One region of the Oceaniserpentilla sp. 4NH20-0058 genome, then DNA from elsewhere that is predicted to be linked to it. Evidence: predicted binding sites of a transcription regulator. Region 1 holds the regulator's gene; each other region holds the start of a gene.

Region 1 (2,278 bases):
ATAGAGTTTGATAATGTTTGTAGTTGCTCATATTGGCGGCTGGGCTCATCTTGCTGAACCCCAAAACCATCTAAAAATATGTGCAATGACTCAAAAAAAAATTTTTTAGGATCATCAAAACCTAAGCGAGAAAGCTCCCAACCATTAACCATTACATCTTGGACGCCCCACTTCATAGCCCACCAGCCAAATGCCGCGGCTTTTACTTGTTCAGGTGCAAGATCAGTTTGGCTAGCAAACAGCCCCATAACTTTCGACAATATAGTTTGATCAATGAACGACAACTCGGTTTGCAGCGGCTCGCTTACTTTGCTTTGAAAATCTGGAGATTTAGCCCGGGATAATAATCCTGTCAGCACAGGGTGACGTTCTGCATTTTTAAAAAATGCCCAGCTCACCAAGATCACCTGATGGCGCAACCCTTGACCATGCTCAAGCGCCACATCAATTAGGTGGAGTAATCGCTTTGCACATTGAATCACCAGCTTAGTTATCACATCTTCTTTACAACCAAAATGCTGATAAATGGTTCCTTTCGAGTAATCAGTGGCATTTGCAATACCTTGCATGGTCAACCCTTGAAACCCTTTCTCGTTTAATTGGGTTAAGGCCACATCTAGAATCAGCGATTCTCTATTTAGTCTTACTTGATCTTTATGATTCACAGGCTTCAACTTATGACCTACTTCATATTTTTGACGAACCGTCATTTTTTGACGAACCGTCAAATTAGAATAAAGAAACTATGCGGTCAACCCTTTTTTAGGCAATGACTTTACACAAGTTAAACACTGTATATAATCACAACATGTATATAAAAACAGATAAGCAGCCAACATGATCAAACTTACCGCACGTCAGCAAGAAGTTTTAGATTTAATCAAGCAATCGATCGAGTCCACTGGCTTCCCTCCAACACGAGCCGAAATCGCTCAAGAATTAGGCTTCAAAAGCCCTAATGCTGCTGAAGAACACCTAAAAGCACTCGCTCGCAAAGGCGCAATAGAAATGACACCAGGTGCCAGCCGGGGTATTCGCCTTGCTCAACATGAAAGCGGTTTACCTATTATTGGTCGCGTTGCCGCTGGCGAACCAATATTGGCACAAGAGCATATTGAGCGCTATGTAGAGCTACCTAGAGAGTTTTTTAAACCCAATGCAGACTTTTTGTTAGAGGTGCACGGGGACAGCATGAAAGATGTAGGTATCATGGACGGCGACTTAATCGCAGTGCATAAAACAAATCTGGCACGTAATGGCCAAATCGTTGTAGCCAGAGTAGGCGAAGAAGTTACTGTAAAACGATTTGTGAAGAATAATAACGTAGTGCTATTGCAAGCAGAAAATAGCGACTATCAACCAATTGTGGTTGATTTAGAAACTCAAGACATGGAAATTGAAGGACTTTATGTAGGTGTCATTCGCCAACACATTCAATAACCATCACCAAAAAAAACGCTGCCTTAGCAGCGTTTACTTAATCTGCGTTAGTGTATAACACGATGCTCTAAATCGGCGATGGCCGAGGTATCTTCCACCTCTACACCACTTAACTCACCTACTTTACGAACACCTGCCTCAATCATGGCTTTTGCTATTTCAATGTGTTGCTCAGGAAAACTTTCTTTCGCATCTACAGAAAATGTTATACGAACTAAAGGCTCACCTTCACCGTCACTGCGCTTAAGGGCAATATCGCCATCGGATAGTTCTACAATTTCAAATACAGAGGCCATGAAAAACATTCTCTCAAAACAGGTGACACGATACAAAGGGGGCGGGAGTATATCACTGCAAAAGCATGCCTCCAACGCCTAAAATCTTGAGGTTTAGTTTTCTTGGTAGTGTAAACGCATACGTTGTATGGTTTTTTCTAATTCAATCAACCAGTTACGCATAAGACTGACATAGTCCGACTGGCTAGAAATTAATTGTGCCGAATGTGTAACAACACCATCATCCAGCCCAGTTAATAACATTCTTTGATACTGTTTTAACAATGCAGCTATCCAGCTACTAGAGTCCTGCTGTAAAAGTGCCAACTCATACAACTCAGCAGGTAGGTCAGTTCGCATGAATAGCTCTTTGATATCTTCAAATGGGGCTAAACGATATTGACCCACCAGCTCATTAGCAAATGAAACAACACCAGTATACAAATGAGATAAAGCGCCCTCTTCTAGCTGACGCTTATCTTGCCCTGCAGCCTGCTCAGCTTGTGCTAGGCAACTGCGAGCAAAAAACACCACTTGGTTAGTTCGACTGACAGCACTCATTA
Region 2 (2,278 bases), on a different contig from region 1:
GCTCAAGAAGCTGCCGTTAAGCGCCAGTTAGAGCAAACCCAACAGCGTTTTAAAGTGGGTTTAATTGCCATTACCGATGTACACGAAGCGCAAGCGGTTTACGATGGTGCAACAGTTGAACTGATCGCCGCTGAAAGCCAGTTAGATATTGCCTATGAAGCGTTAGCACTATTAACCGGCGAGCGTTACGATCGCATCAATCCGTTAAAAGAGACGATTCCCTTAGTTGGACCCGTACCGGCTGATCGTACTGCGTGGGAGCAAAAAGCCTTAGGACAAAATCTAGATGTACTAATTGCGGAAAAGTCTCAGTTATCGGCTCAGCGTAATCATAAGTCTAAAATTTCAGGTCACTTACCAACTGTCAATTTAGTGGGCCGCTATTCTTCTTCGGATCAACTTAGCCAAATGAACCCTGACCAAGATGATATTACTTCTACTTACGTGGGTGTTCAGGTTAGCCTTCCTATCTTCTCCGGTGGTGCCACTTGGGCTGGGCAAAAACAAGCTTACTATCAACGTCAAGCGGCTGAAAAAAGCTTAGAAGCGGCTCAGCGAGGGGCGACACTGAATATCCGTACTTTATACCGTCAACTTGAAGCGGATGTAGCGCGTATTAAAGCTCGAAAGCAAGCCATGACCTCAGCTAAAAGCGCCATGGAAGCCACACAAACCGGCTACGAAGTAGGTACGCGTAATATTGTTGAAGTGCTGCAGGCTCAGTTATCTGTATTCAGTGCGCAACGTGATTATGAGTTTTCTCGCTACGATTACGTGGTGGATTTATTGAAATTCCGTCAGGCAGCTGGTGAGTTATCGGTTGCGGATATCGACGAAATAAATGCCTGGCTACAAAAATAAATCCTGCATGATTGATCTGTCAAAACCCGCTTCGGCGGGTTTTTGCGTTAAGGGAAACCACTAGGCCTCGATAATACCTGAGCCTTTAAGGGGCTTAATGACCCAATTCAATGTCGAAAAAAGCCGTCGAGACGAAAATAGGATTAACACCTCCACTAAGATAAACACAAGGTTGCATCTGTGACGGCATAGTAGCAGCCTATAAATAGCAATGTATCTAATAAACATGTGATACATAGCTGTGTGCAAATAGACAGATATTAATGGGAGCATAGCGAATATCATTCTATGTATACGGAACTGACTTGCAGATTTGCCATAGCTGCTTGTATGCTAGCGCCAGATAACCAATAAGAATTCGCATCAATATGATTCCAGACACCCTGCGCTGCCTGTATTTACATGGCTTTCGAAGTGGCCCAAGCTCCACGAAAGCCCAGCAGACGCTCAGCTGGTTTGCACAACATGACGTTGCCCAGAATATACACATCCCTCAATTATCGGCTGATCCCACTGAAGCCATGGATCAAGCACAATTCCTGTATGAACAAATGGTTGATGAAGTAGGTACAGAAAACTGCTTTATAATAGGCTCTAGCTTGGGTGGCTATTATGCAAGCTACTTGGTAGAACGTTTTGGTGGGCGAGCAGTATTAATCAACCCAGCGGTTAGGCCGTATGAGTTGCTACAGGATTATTTAGGGGAGCTAGAGAATTTCTACAATGGTGAAAAATTCACCGTAACACAAGAGTATCTGGGTGCATTAAAGGCAATGGATACACCCTTGTTGCATCAGCCAGAGCATCACTTGTTATTGGTGCAAACCCATGATGAAACATTGGATGCTATGGAGGCGATAAGTAAGTATCGCAATAGTCCATGCATCATTGAATACGGTGGTGACCATAGCTATGTGGATTACCCTAAACGTTTACCCAGTATATTAAATTTCGCCACCCAGCCTTATTTGGTGGCTCAGCGACAAGAGCAATAAACAAGTATGAGTAACTATACTGCGCAATCCATCGAGGTATTAAGTGGTCTTGACCCAGTGCGTAAGCGCCCGGGCATGTACACTGAAACCAATCGACCAAACCATCTGGCCCAAGAAGTCATCGATAACTCAGTGGATGAAGCCCTAGCCGGTCACTGTAGTTATATCAAAATAGAGTTATTTGCTGATCAGTCATTATCAGTAACCGATGACGGACGGGGCATGCCCACGGACATTCATCCAGAACACGGCGTAAGCGGTGTGGAATTGATTCTAACCAAGCTACATGCAGGTGGTAAGTTCAGTAACGACAATTACCAATTCAGTGGTGGTTTACACGGTGTGGGTGTATCTGTTGTTAACGCATTATCTCAAGCCCTTGAAGTGACTATTCGTCGTGGCGGTGAAATATTCCGCATCGC
Region 3 (2,278 bases), on a different contig from region 1:
ATTAGTTGGGTTAGTCACCGCCTGACGTTTTGCAGGCTGACCTACTAAAATTTCACCATCTTCAGCGTAAGCGATGATAGATGGGGTAGTACGATCACCCTCTGCGTTTTCAATTACGCGAGTCTTTTCGCCATCCAGTACAGACAAACAAGAGTTTGTTGTGCCTAAATCGATACCAATGATTTTACCCATAATGTTTTCTCCAATCTCAATTCGTAAGAGCGCTGGCTCTTGTTTGCTCAGTGAGCGTTAATCGTTTGCTTAACCCTAATGTGGGTATGGCTATTTCTATTTCAAGGGCGACTCATGAAATTTTATTAATTCAGCCCTGTTAACTACATCAATTTACTGCCTATGCTTGCTCATCTACTTTAGCAGCGGGCTTTGACACAACGACCATTGCTGGACGTAACAAACGGCCATGATTGGTATAGCCTTTTTGAACCACATTTAATACCGTATTTGGCTCGGCATCTGGGGCTTCAACCATGGAAATAGCTTGGTGTAGCTCAGGGTCAAACGGATGACCTTCTGGGTTTACTTGCTCAACTTTGAACTTAGTCAGAGTATCTATGAGGCTCTTTTGCGTCATTTCAATCCCTTCTAAAAACGGCTTAACCACTTCATCATCAGGGCTCATTGCCATAGCACGCTCTAGGTTATCCGCTACATTTAGCAATTCGCGGGCAAACTTTTCAGTACCAAACTTATGGGCTTTTTCCACGTCGACTTCTGCGCGGCGACGGACATTTTGAGTATCCGCATGGGCACGAAGTACCTCTTCTTTTAATTTGGCCACTTCTTCTTGAAGCGCTGCTAGCTGATCATCGCTTTGTGTATCTGCCTGTTCAGCTTGCTCTACTTGGGCTTCAACTTCTTCGGATTCCACTTCGGGAGTGATGTTTTCCTGATCTGACATTCGTCTCTCCAGCACAAAGATCATTATTAATAACGTTTGCCCTTATATGGGGATGGAAAAAACAGTTTCAAGAACTTTACAAACACAAATTTACTGTATAAATTAACAGGTGTACAAAATAACAGGGGTTTAGCAACATGTTGGCGCACATATCAATTAAGGATTTCACCATTGTCGACAGCCTAGAACTGGACTTAAGCTCTGGCTTTAGCGCCGTCACCGGTGAAACAGGTGCGGGGAAATCCATCATGCTGGATGCTCTAAGTCTCGCCACTGGTGGTAAAGCAGAAGCCAGCCATGTACGCCCTGGCGCAAATAAGGCTGAAATTTATGCCTGCTTTGAGCTACACAATAAACCCAAACTACAAGCTTGGCTTGACGACAATGACATGACAGGAGATCAAGACCAGCTGATTCTATCGCGCATCATTACAGGTGAAGGCCGTAGCCGTGGCTACATCAATGGCCGCCCAGCACCCTTACAACAACTGAAAGAAGTGGGCAATCAGCTACTCGACATCCATGGCCAACATGCCCATCAGGTGTTGCTACACAAAGACTCCCCTCGAAACCTACTTGATGATTACGGTAAATATTCCGATCTATTAGACACAGTTAAAACTAGCTTTGAAAAATGGCAAGACCTTAAAAAACGTGTGAACTGCCTACAAAATCAAAGCGATGACGCCCTTGCACGTATTCAATTACTGGAATACCAAGTTCAAGAGCTAGATGCATTAGACTTACAAACTGATGAAGTAGAAGCTTTAGAACTTGATCAAAAACGCCTTGCGAATGCTGAAACTCACCTACTAAGTGCCCAACAAGCATTGTTCCTATGCAAAAATGATGATGATCAAGGAGACGCACACCAAGCTATTCAGCAATCCCTTCAAAAGCTTGATCCTTTCATCGACAGCAGCCCTTCACTGGCAAGCGCCCATGAGTTGCTAAATCAAGCTTACCTTGTAATGAGTGAAGCTTCCGATGAACTGGGCCGCTACATCGATAACTTTGAAGTAGACCCACTTCAACTACAAAATGTCGAAGAGCGTCTGAACGCCATTTACGAACTTGCCAGAAAACACAAAGTACGCCCTGAAGAATTGACCCTATTACATGAACAACTAGCTGACGAATTAAAGCAACTAAAAGGGCAAGACCAATCCTTAGATGAACTAATCATCGCCTTGGAGCAAGCCGAGCAAGATTATAGTGGCCATAGCCAAGCACTGAGCAGTGCGCGCAATAAAGCCGCCGAAAAACTACGCTCTGCATTATTAAAACAGTTGAAACAACTGGCCTTAGATAAAGCTCAAGTTAAATTTGAAATACATAGCCAGCCCATACATAAAGCCA

Evidence for each region. The regulator LexA, encoded in region 1, represses DNA repair genes until DNA is damaged. The targets are predictions, from matches to a motif close to TACTGTNTANNTANACAGTA.
Region 2: ABWV45_RS11745 (YqiA/YcfP family alpha/beta fold hydrolase) is a predicted target of LexA. The motif match lies at 1,101-1,120, and genes of this name have one in related genera.
Region 3: recN (DNA repair protein RecN) is a predicted target of LexA. The motif match lies at 1,011-1,030, and genes of this name have one in related genera.

The regions. Positions count from the first base shown of each region.
Region 1 covers NZ_BAABWE010000001.1:414,654-416,931, forward strand. Annotated here, with positions in the region: gene ABWV45_RS01895 (TetR/AcrR family transcriptional regulator) at 1-710, opposite strand, end outside; gene lexA (transcriptional repressor LexA) at 838-1,440, shown strand; gene ABWV45_RS01905 (hypothetical protein) at 1,488-1,736, opposite strand; gene ABWV45_RS01910 (DUF6586 family protein) at 1,830-2,276, opposite strand; gene ABWV45_RS01915 (YfaZ family outer membrane protein) at 2,276-2,278, opposite strand, start outside.
Region 2 covers NZ_BAABWE010000008.1:154,923-157,200, forward strand. Annotated here, with positions in the region: gene ABWV45_RS11740 (TolC family outer membrane protein) at 1-861, shown strand, start outside; gene ABWV45_RS11745 (YqiA/YcfP family alpha/beta fold hydrolase) at 1,230-1,856, shown strand; gene parE (DNA topoisomerase IV subunit B) at 1,863-2,278, shown strand, end outside.
Region 3 covers NZ_BAABWE010000011.1:19,235-21,512, forward strand. Annotated here, with positions in the region: gene dnaK (molecular chaperone DnaK) at 1-192, opposite strand, end outside; gene grpE (nucleotide exchange factor GrpE) at 353-919, opposite strand; gene recN (DNA repair protein RecN) at 1,057-2,278, shown strand, end outside.